DNA from 2 places in the Duganella sp. CY15W genome. Region 1 is predicted to be linked to the other one. Evidence: predicted binding sites of a transcription regulator. Region 1 holds the regulator's gene; the other holds the start of a gene.
The links. Region 1 encodes NrdR, which represses ribonucleotide reductase genes. Its sites were predicted from a motif close to CACNANATNTNGTG; they were not measured.

Region 1 (5,549 bases):
CGCTGTCCAGCACGGCGCCGGCGTCCATGTTTTCACGGCTGGCGGTGAAGGCGGCTTTGGATTTGATGAACTCGCCCATGCCGGCTTCGAAGATGCGTGCCAGCGGGCCGCTGTTGGCGCGGTCCTTGCCGGCGTTCTGGTACAGCGCGTGCAGGTTGCCGCCGGCCCAGAAGGTCTTTTCAAACTCCACCGTCAGGCGGCGTGCCGATTTGATCGCAAACAGTTTGCTGAAGATGTAGGTCCAGCTGGTCAGCGAGATGACGAACAGCAGCGCCATAATCAGCTGCACGATCAGGTGTGCATTGGTGATGAGGGACAGGAAAGACAGGTCTTGAGTGACGTTCATTGTGTTCAGTCGGTTTGGGTGGTAACACGGGCAGGGCGCATTTTGTCGGCAACGACCGCCGGGACGGCGCGCGGACGCAAGGCAGAATCGACGCAGCCAACTTTGACGCGCGCCGTATTCAGCAATTGCTCGCCGCACCACGCTTCCTGATGGAAAACGATGGAGGCGCGGCCGATTTTTTCGATACTAACTGTTAATTTTAATTCATCATCCAGTTTGGCTGGCGCATGATAGTCGGCGCTCACGCTTTTGACGACGAACATGGCGTCATGTTCAGCCAGTAAATCGTGCTGGTTGACGTTGAGCGCGCGCAGCCATTCGGTGCGGGCGCGCTCAAAGAATTTGAGATAGTTTGCGTAATAGACGATACCGCCGGCGTCGGTGTCTTCGTAATAGACCCGTACGTTCCAGATGAAATCAGCTGGCATGTTGTTTTGACTACTAATGTGATTGAGCAACATTCTACGCGATATTGTTGTTTTGGTTGAACTTTATCAACTGGCGCGCAAGGGTGGCCTAACGACAGTAAAGCGATTTACTTGCAAGTTGCCAAGCATTGTAACAATGGCTTACGAAATTAGTTCATGCGTGAAGAGAAACTAAGTTTCGCTTAAGTCAAGCAGTGTTGGCGTTCACCCCGCACTTCGGTCCGTCGCGGGGTCTGACCCGTACGGGTCAGACCCCTCTGTCGGGGCGGGTTAGAGGGCGCGTTTGATGTTGAGCGCGCCGTAGCCCTGGCACGTCGGCATCATGTCGATGCGGTTGATGTTGACATGCGGAGGGAGGGTGGCAATCCAGTAGGCCGTGTTGGCGATGTCTTCGGCCGTCAGCGGGGTGGTGCCTTCGTAGACTTTGGCCGCTGCCGCGTCATCTTTCAGGCGCACATTGGAGAATTCGGTGCCGCCGCACAGGCCCGGCGCCAGGTTGGTGGTGCGTACGCCAGTGCCGGCCAGGTCAGCCCGCAGGTTCTGCGTGAACTGGTTGACGAAGGCTTTGGTGGCGCCGTACACATTGCCGCCCGGGTAGGCGGTGGAGCCGGCAATCGAACCGATGTTGATGATGGTGCCGCTGTTGCGCTCGACCATGCCCGGCAGGATGGCGCGCGTCATGGCCACCAGGCCGCTGACGTTGGTGGCGATCATGGTGTCCCAGTCTTCCAGCGACGAGGTGTGGGCCGGGGTCACGCCCAGCGCCAGGCCGGCATTGTTGACCAGCACGTCGATGGCGCGCCAGTCGGCGGGCAGGCTGTCCAGCGCGGCCTGGATCGAGGTCTTGTCGGTCACGTCCAGCACGATGGGGCGTACCGCATCGCCCAGTTCGGCCGACAATGCCTGCAGGCGGTCTTCACGACGGCCGCTGATCAATACCTTGTGACCGTTGCTGGCGAAAATGCGCGCCATGGCAGCGCCGAAGCCGGCCGTAGCGCCGGTGATGAAGACGATCATGATCTGTCCTTGGGTGAGTGGTCGGTTGGACAAAATTGTAGCCGCAAATCCGCGATCAGGTGGGATTGCTAATAATGCAATCTATATTCTTGCTCAAATCTGGCGCATCAAATACAATTTGGCTTCCATTACGTCTCACGTAACTGGCGAAAAGCTGGAGTGATTTTCAAAAATGCCCCACAATGGTGCGTTTTGGTCAGTCGGCGAAAGGTGGGCATCCACCGGGAAACGTGAGATTTCAATAGCCGTTCGCCTGGGCAGCCCTCGATGGAAAGCACGAAGAGGCTGCCGGTCCGCTATGGCTTCTCTCTTTCGATCCAACTGCCAGTAACGATTACTCACCCGATTGGAGTTTTTTCATGTTCGCAAAAGATCACACCCTCGCCAGCATTGACCCGGAACTGTTCGGCGCCATTCAAAACGAAAACACCCGTCAGCACGATCACATCGAGCTGATCGCTTCGGAAAACTACACCTCGCCAGCCGTAATGGAAGCGCAAGGTTCGCAGCTGACCAATAAATACGCCGAAGGCTACCCAGGCAAGCGCTACTACGGCGGTTGCGAGTACGTTGACGTCGTCGAGCAGCTGGCCATCGACCGCGTAAAAAAACTGTATGGCGCGGAAGCGGCCAACGTGCAGCCTAACTCGGGTTCGCAAGCGAACCAGGGCGTATTCTTCGCCATGCTGAAACCAGGCGACACCATCATGGGCATGTCGCTGGCAGAAGGCGGCCACCTGACCCACGGCATGCCACTGAACATGTCCGGCAAATGGTTCAACGTGATTTCCTACGGCCTGACCGCCGAAGAAGACATCGACTACGCTGCGATGGAAGCACTGGCCAAGGAACACAAGCCTAAGCTGATCATCGCTGGCGCGTCGGCGTTCTCGAAAAAGATCGACTTCGAGCGCTTTGCTGCCGTCGCCAAATCGATCGGCGCCTACTTCATGGTCGACATGGCCCACTACGCTGGCCTGATCGCTGCCGGTCTGTATCCTAACCCGGTGCCGCACGCTGACTTCGTCACCTCGACCACCCACAAATCGCTGCGCGGCCCACGCGGCGGCATCATCCTGATGAAGGCTGAGCACGAGAAAGCCATCAACTCGGCAATCTTCCCTGGCATCCAGGGCGGCCCGCTGATGCACGTGATCGCTGGCAAGGCCGTGGCCTTCCAGGAAGCGCTGCAGCCTGCGTTCAAAGAGTACCAGCAGCAAGTGGTGAAGAATGCCGACGTGCTGGCCAAGACCCTGATCAAGCGCGGCCTGCGCATTGTGTCGGGCGGCACCGAGTCGCACGTGATGCTGGTGGACCTGCGTCCGAAGAACCTGACCGGCAAGGAAGCGGAAGCGATCCTGGGTTCGGCCCACATGACCTGCAACAAGAACGGCATTCCGAACGATCCACAGAAGCCATTCGTGACCTCGGGCATCCGTCTGGGTTCGCCTGCGTTCACCACCCGTGGCTTCAAGGAAGCGGAAGCGGAACAAGTCGGCAACCTGATCGCAGACGTGCTGGATAACCCGCACGACGCGGCCACCATCGAGCGCGTGAAAGCGGCGGTGAAGGTGCTGGCTGACAAGTTCCCTGTCTACGCCAAGTAATTGCAGTACCGTGACGCCGGCAGTGGCCGGCGTCACTAAACCAAAGCGCCCATATGAAATGTCCGTTCTGCCAGCATGAAGATACCCAGGTCCTCGATACGCGTGTATCGGAGGAGGGGGATGCTATCCGCCGGCGCCGGCGCTGCGGCAAATGTGATAAACGATTTACCACGTATGAGCGCATTGAACTGGTGATGCCGTATGTGGTCAAGAAGAACGGCAGCCGTACCGAATTCTCCTCGGTCAAGCTGCGCGGCAGTCTGGAGCTGGCCTTGCGCAAGCGTCCCGTGGCGGCGCCTGCGGTTGATGCGGCCGTTGCCTCGATTGAAGAAAAGCTGCTGACCAGCGGCCAGCGTGAAGTCGATACCGGCTACATCGGCGAGCTGGTGATGCAGGAGCTGAAGCGTCTCGACAACGTCGCCTTCATCCGCTTTGCATCCGTCTACAAAAACTTCGAGGACCTGGCCGAGTTCCAGAACGCGATTGCCGAAGTAGGGCAGGAGCGTAAGCCGTCCCGCAAAAGCTAGCATCCTGCTGGCGCACTTTTGATACACCTCATATTCTCAGCATTAAGCGCTGCTACCTTCTAGCACAGTCTTCCTGACTTGCGGAGGTGTGCCATGCGCGCACGCGGCAATAGCGGCTATACGCTGCTGGAAATCCTGATTGCAGTCGTGGTGCTGGCCCTCGGCATCATCGGCGGCGTGGCCTTGCAGATGGCGTCGTTGCGGGCGCGGCACCAGGCGGTGCTACTGTCGCAGGCGGCACAACTGGCGGCCGCCTTGTCGGAGCGCATGCGGGCGAATCCATCCTCAACCGACGTTTATCTGACCCTCAATTACGATGCCTATGCCGAGCCCATGCCGGTTGTGCCCGCAGCCTTGTGCGATGGCAGCGCATGCAGTCCGTCGCAACTGGCGTTGGCCGATTTGTACGAGGCCAAGCAACTGGTACGGCAAACGCTGCCCGCCGGTCGCGTAGTGATTTGCCGCGATGGTGGCTTGTGGAGCGGTGGCAAGCTGCGCTGGTCTTGCGCGGGTGACGCCGCTGCGCCGATGGTGGTCAAGGTCGGCTGGCGCGGCAAGCATCCCGATGGCACGCCGTTCACCGATGCGGCTGGCGAATATGCGCCAGGCGTGGCGCTGACGGTGGGAGCCATGCCATGAGACGCGCGTGCGGCTGGGGCATGATCGAATTCCTGGTGGCGATCGCGCTAGGCCTGCTGATTACGCTCATGGGCAGCGGCCTGTTGCTGGCGTCCAGCAGCAACTACCGCAATCACAGCGACAATGTCTGGCTGGCGGATGGCGGCCGTTACGCCATGCGTATCATGGCGCAGGCAATACGCCAGGGCGCTTATGTCAACTGGGACAGCGAGCTTGCGCCGGCGGAGCTCGCGCCCGATGCGCCGGCTGCGATTACCGGCCTGGATGCCGCCAGCGTCACCCGCAGCAGCGATGGTATCAGCGCGCCACAGCCTGCGGTAGCCAATGGCAGCGACGTGCTGGCCGTACAGTTTTCCGGTTCAGGCACAGGCGCGAATGGCGATGGTTCCAGCATCAACTGCGCGGGCTTCGGCGTGGCTGGTGGCACGCGTGGCTGGAGCATATTCTACGTTGCGGCGGATGCCGGCGGCGAGCCGGAGTTGCGCTGTAAATACCGCAGCGCGGCTGGCTGGGGCGCAGACGCCATCGTGCGCGGCGTCGATTCCTTTCAAGTGCTGTATGGCGTGGACACCGATACGCCGATGGACGGCGTGCCCAATACCTATCTGAACGCCACCGGAGCGGCGGCGCTGGGCTGGAAGCGCGTTTGCAGCGTCAAGCTGGCGTTGCTGCTGCATGGCGAGCGCAACACGCGCGCGGATACGGCGCCTGCGCGTTTTGACTTGTTCGGTACGGCGTATGCGGATGCACATGGCGAGGACCTCGGGGTTCGCGTTGTGGAGGGCAGTCTGCCGGCGGCGCAGCGTCAGCGTGCGCGGCGGCTGTTCAGCATGACAGTGGCATTGCGCAACCGGGGCGGTTGAATCATGCGCAGGCAGCGAGGCATCGCGTTGTTGGTCAGCCTGGTGTTGCTGGTGATGGTCATGTTGCTTGGGGTGTCGGCAGCGGTGCTCAGCTTGCAGGGCGAGAAGGCTGCGCGCAGCGA
Region 2 (5,549 bases), on a different contig from region 1:
TTCCATCGAGGTGTCGGCAAACTGCACCGATTCCATCGACGAGAACGGCACGCGCATCATGTGCAGGCAGTCCTGGAAGCCCATCACGCCCAGGCCCACCGGACGGTGACGCATATTGGCGTTACGCGCTTTTTCAACCGCGTAGTAGTTAATGTCGATCACGTTGTCCAGCATGCGCATCGCGGTGCGGATGGTTTTCTGCAGCTTGACGTGATCCAGCTTGCCTTCTTTCATGTGGGCTGGCAGGTTGACCGAGCCCAGGTTGCAGACGGCGATTTCGTCCGGACCGGTGTTCAGCGTGATCTCGGTGCACAGGTTGGAGCTGTGGACCATGCCCACGTGCTGCTGCGGCGAACGGATGTTGCATGGATCTTTGAAGGTGATCCATGGGTGGCCGGTTTCAAACAGCATCGACAGCATCTTGCGCCACAGGTCCAGCGCCTGGATTTTCTTGAACACGCGGATTTCGCCGGCGGCGGCCTTGGCTTCGTAGCCCAGGTAGGCTTTTTCGAAGGCCTTGCCGACCAGGTCGTGCAGGTCCGGGGTGTCGGATGGCGAGAACAGGGTCCACTCGCCCTTCTCCATCACGCGCTTCATGAACAGGTCAGGAATCCAGTTGGCGGTGTTCATGTCGTGCGTACGGCGGCGGTCATCGCCGGTGTTCTTGCGCAGGTCCAGGAACTCTTCGATGTCCATGTGCCAGGTTTCCAGGTAGGCGCAGACTGCGCCCTTGCGCTTGCCGCCCTGGTTGACTGCCACAGCGGTGTCGTTGACCACTTTCAGGAACGGCACCACGCCTTGCGATTTGCCGTTGGTGCCCTTGATGTGGGCGCCCAGTGCGCGCACCGGAGTCCAGTCGTTGCCCAGGCCACCGGCGAATTTCGCCAGCAGGGCGTTTTCCTTGATGGCGTCGTAGATGCCTTCCAGGTCGTCCGACACGGTAGTCAGGTAGCACGACGACAGCTGCGAACGCTGGGTGCCCGAGTTGAACAGGGTCGGGGTCGACGACATGAAGTCGAAGGTCGACAGCAGGTTGTAGAACTCGATGGCGCGCGCTTCGCGGTCGGCTTCGTTCAGGGCCAGGCCCATGGCGACGCGCATGTAGAACGCCTGCGGCATTTCGATGCGGACGTCACGCACGTGCAGGAAGTAGCGGTCGTACAGGGTTTGCAGGCCGATGTAGCCGAACTGCAGGTCGCGGTCGGCAACGATGGCTTTGGCCAGGCGGGCCAGGTCGAATTCGCCCAGTTTGGTGTCCAGCAGTTCAGCGGCGATACCTTTGGCGATGTACTGCGGGAAGTAGGTCACGTATTCCGCAGCGGCGGCGCCCTGCGCCACTTCCTTGCCGAAGACTTCCTTGCGGATGGTGTGCAGCAGGATGCGTGCGGTCACCTGCGAGTAGGCCGGATCCTTTTCCATCAGCGCGCGGGCAGCCAGGATGGCGGATTTGTGCAGCTCTTCGACCGGTACGCCGTCGTACAGGTTTTTCAGGGTTTCAGCGACGATGGCGTCGGCATCCACGTGTTTTTCCAGGCCGATGCAGGCGGCGCCAATCAGGCTGGTGACACGCGCCAGTTCCAGCGGCTTGCGCTCGCCGTTTTCCAGCACATGGATTTGCGGTGCATTGATGGCGGCAGCGGCGCCGGCGGCTTCCTTGGCGGCGCGGCGCTCTTCCATATGCTTGGCGCGGTACAGCACGTAGGCGCGGGCCACGTCATGTTCGCCCGAACGCATCAGGGCCAGTTCAACCTGGTCTTGCACGTCTTCGATGTGGAAGGTGCCGCCCGATGGCTGGCGGCGCACCAGCGCCGACACCACGCTGGCGGTCAGCTGTTCCACCAGTTCGCGCACACGGGCGGACGCAGCACCCTGGCCGCCGTTGACGGCCAGGAAGGCCTTGGTCATGGCGACAGCAATTTTCGACGGCTCAAACGCGACGACCGCGCCGTTACGGCGGATGATGCGGTAGTCACCGAGGTCGCTGGCAGCGGTAACCGGGCTGCTGGCGGCGCTCGCAGCGGCCGCAGGTACCAGCGCTGGATTGATGGTGATGTCTTGAGTAGATTGCATTTAAGCTCCCCGATAACTACGTGCAGTCATAGCTGCGCGCCGTGTGTGTGTATAAAAAAAGGCAAAAATGAAGCGTCCGGACCTGACTGCTGTCCAGTTAAACGGCAATAAAAAGGGTATTCGTCTGACCAGGAAGGATTGCAAATAGTTTAAGAACTGGTGTCATGGGAACTACTATATCTAGTGATTGGTCAGAACCTATCCACTGATTGTAGTGGTCACACTGGAGCACGGCAAGTGAGAAATTTTGATGTTTCCAGCAATTTTTCTCTTGACTTTAAGGAAGCCCAACAGGGAAGCCAAGTGTGGCGCTAGCGCCTACTAACATTGCCGCTTTCTTAAGCAGTTTTTGATAATGTTCCCAATCAAATAATGGCCCCGGATCGGTCTTGCGGCCCGGTGCTATGTGTTCATGTCCCTGTACCCCGGTCAGCGGATAGTGCTGCTGCAACGCGATGGTCAGTGCGGCCAGCGCTTCGTACTGCGCCGCTTCAAACGCCACAAAGTCGCTGCCCTCGAGCTCCACGCCAATCGCAAAATCATTACATTTTTCACGGCCGCGGAAGCTGGACAAGCCCGCATGCCAGGCCCTGTCGTTAGCAGAAACATACTGAATGACGCGGCCATCGCGGCGGATGAAAAAGTGGCTGGAGACCTTCAGCCCGCGCAGGTCGGCGAACGAGGGGTCAGCATTATAGTCGATCCGGCCGCAGAACAGGTCGGACACATGCGGCCCGCCGAACTGCCCGCACGGCAGCGAGATGTTGTGCACCACCAGCAGCGTTATATCGTCCGGCACCGGACCGGGACGTGCATCGAAATAGGGACTGTCATAGCGGACTGCCTGCGGCAGCCAGCCGTCAAAAAAACTCACGCTTCCGGCTCCTGAATATTCAATTTCTGCATTTGATAGCGCAGCTGGCGGAAGCTGATGCCCAGCAGCTGCGCCGCCTGCGTGCGGTTGAACTGCGTCTGCGCCAGCGCGCGCAAAATGATCTCGCGCTCGACCTGGTTCAGATACTCGGGCAGGCTGCTGGGCAGGCTGTCCGGATTCGGCGGCGGCACGGCCGATGGCGCCGCCGGCATCGGCGACGGCAGCGGCGCAGCCGCCATGTCGGCCAGCCGCGCACCTTTCAGCGCCAGGTCGCCAACCTGGATCACGCCGCCGTTGGCAAACGCCAGCGCGCGCTCGAGGATGTTTTCCAGCTCGCGCACATTGCCGGGAAACGCATAGCCGCGCAGCGCCTCCAGCACGCCCGGCCCCAGCGCCACCTTGTGCTCAAAGGTGCCCAGGCGTTCAAGGATGGCGGCCGTCAGCACGTCCAGGTCGTCGAGCCGCTCGCGCAACGGCGGCAGACTCAGTTCAATCACGTTCAGGCGATAAAACAGATCCTGGCGGAAGCTGCCCTGCTCCACGCACTGCGCCAGGTTCTTGTGGGTGGCGCTGACAATCCGCACATCGACCGGTTCCTCGGCCGTGGCGCCCAGCTTGCGCACGCGCCGCTCCTGGATCGCGCGCAGCAGCTTGACCTGCATGGCCAGCGGCAGGTCGGCCACCTCGTCCAGCATCAGCGTACCGCCGTTGGCCGCCTGGAAGAAGCCTTCACGGTCATCGACCGCACCGGTGAAAGCGCCCTTGCGGTAGCCAAAGAACTCGGCTTCCATGAGCGCCTCGGGAATCGCGCCGCAGTTGACGGCGATGAAGGGCTTGGCCGCGCGCGAGCTTTGCGCATGGATCTCGCGCGCCGCCAGCTCCTTGCCGCTGCCCGATTCGCCGTGGATCGCCACCGGCGCCATCGACCGCGCCAGCCGCGCGATCTGCGCGCGCAAGGCCTGGATCACGGCCGACTCGCCGCGCAGGCGGCTGACGGTGGGCGCGGCGCTGGGCGCCTGCACCGCTGCCGGCCCGGCGTTGAGGCGCAGCGCCGACTGCACCATCACGCGCAACTGGTCCAGCGCCACCGGCTTGGAGATGTAGTCGAACGCCCCGGCTTTGAGCGCGATGACGGCGTTGTCGGTGCTGCCGAAAGCCGTCACCACCGCCACCGGCGTGTTCTTGTACGCCGCCGTGACTTCGCGCACCAGCTCCAGTCCCAGGCCGTCCGGCAGGCGCATGTCGGTCAGCACCAGCTGGTATTCCGTGTCCACCAGCAGCGCGCGCGCTTCGGCCAGCGAGGCGGCGCTGTCGACATCCAGCCCCATTTTGAGCAGGGTCAGTTCCAGCAGTTCGCGCAGGTCGGCCTCGTCGTCAACGACGAGCACACGCGGCGAACGCGGGGCCTGCGGGGAGCGAGCACTCATCAAACAGCCTTTCCTTACTTCTGCCCAGGCCAGGCGAAGGTGATAACAAAGCGTCCGCTCAGGGCGGGGCTGCCGTCGGCGCTGTCCTGATTATCGAAACGATATTCATAGTCCAGCCGCGCTTCATTATTCAAGCACAATTCCCGCGCCAGATACAGCCCCAGTCCCGTGCCCTTGCTGGATGTGGTGTAAAACGGCTCAAACAAATGCGCCCGCACTTCGGGTGAAATGCCGGGACCATCATCCTGCACATGCAGCTCCAGGCGCTGCGCCGTATCGTGCACGACGTCGAGACGGATGGAATGCCGGCCGCCGCTGGCATAGCGCACGGCGTTGTTGAGCAGGTTCAGCACCACCTCGCGCAGGTGCAGCGCGTCGAAGCGCACCTGTGTATCCGGCGCCACAATCAGGCTCACGATCTCCGGCGCCAGGCTGTGCGTCTCGATGAATTCCGCACGCAGTTCCGCCAGGAAGACATCCAGCGCCAGCGGCTCGATGTGCGACTGCGCCTTGCGCGACAGCTGCAGGATGTCTTCCACCATGCGATTCACGCGCGTGACATTGTCACCCACGATCTTGAGCAAACGCTGGTGCACCGGGTCGCCCAGGTCTTCCCCCAGCAGCGCAGTGGCGTGGCCAATCGCCGACAAGGGATTGCGCACCTCGTGCGCGATGCTGGCGGTCAGGCGTCCCATCGAGGCCAGTTTCAGCTGCTGCGCCTGATTTTCAATGCCGGTGACGTCCTGCAGAAAGATCACGCTGCGTTCGGCCCCGAGGCCATGCGTGTCGGCGGCGGCAAAGCGGACTTTCAAATGGGCAGCCAGGTTGCGGCGCGCGCTCCAGGCGGCAGTGACGTCTTCCAGCGCCGCGTCGTTGAACGGCTTGATAGTCAGGAACACAGTGGAACGCGCGGGATCGATGCGCCACGCGTGATACGCCTGCGCCAGCGGCACCAGCGCCGCCGCGGCGGACAGCTTGAACCTGAGTTCCGGTCCGACCAGGCCCAGCATCTTCTGCGCCGCCGGGTTGCCGGCAAACACCTGGCCGTCGGGATCGACCACCAGGATGCCGTCCACAATATTCGCCATCACCAGCCGGTTGACGGCCTGCTGCACGTTGACCTCCACCCCGCGCCGGATGGCCAGCTCCTCCTGGCCGATCAGTTTGGCGGCCATGCG

Region 2: GTP58_RS17245 (ribonucleoside-diphosphate reductase subunit alpha) is a predicted target of NrdR. The motif match lies at 2,243-2,256, and genes of this name have one in related genera.

Annotation. Positions count from the first base shown of each region.
Region 1 covers NZ_WWCQ01000006.1:85,206-90,754, forward strand. Annotated here, with positions in the region: gene tolQ (protein TolQ) at 1-346, opposite strand, end outside; gene ybgC (tol-pal system-associated acyl-CoA thioesterase) at 352-774, opposite strand; gene GTP58_RS25130 (SDR family NAD(P)-dependent oxidoreductase) at 1,045-1,791, opposite strand; ZMP/ZTP riboswitch at 1,921-2,057, shown strand; gene glyA (serine hydroxymethyltransferase) at 2,151-3,398, shown strand; gene nrdR (transcriptional regulator NrdR) at 3,452-3,925, shown strand; gene pilV (type IV pilus modification protein PilV) at 4,019-4,564, shown strand; gene GTP58_RS25150 (PilW family protein) at 4,561-5,427, shown strand; gene GTP58_RS25155 (PilX N-terminal domain-containing pilus assembly protein) at 5,431-5,549, shown strand, end outside.
Region 2 covers NZ_WWCQ01000003.1:498,282-503,830, reverse strand. Annotated here, with positions in the region: gene GTP58_RS17245 (ribonucleoside-diphosphate reductase subunit alpha) at 1-2,070, opposite strand, end outside; gene ampD (1,6-anhydro-N-acetylmuramyl-L-alanine amidase AmpD) at 2,348-2,944, opposite strand; gene GTP58_RS17235 (sigma-54 dependent transcriptional regulator) at 2,941-4,371, opposite strand; gene GTP58_RS17230 (ATP-binding protein) at 4,386-5,549, opposite strand, start outside.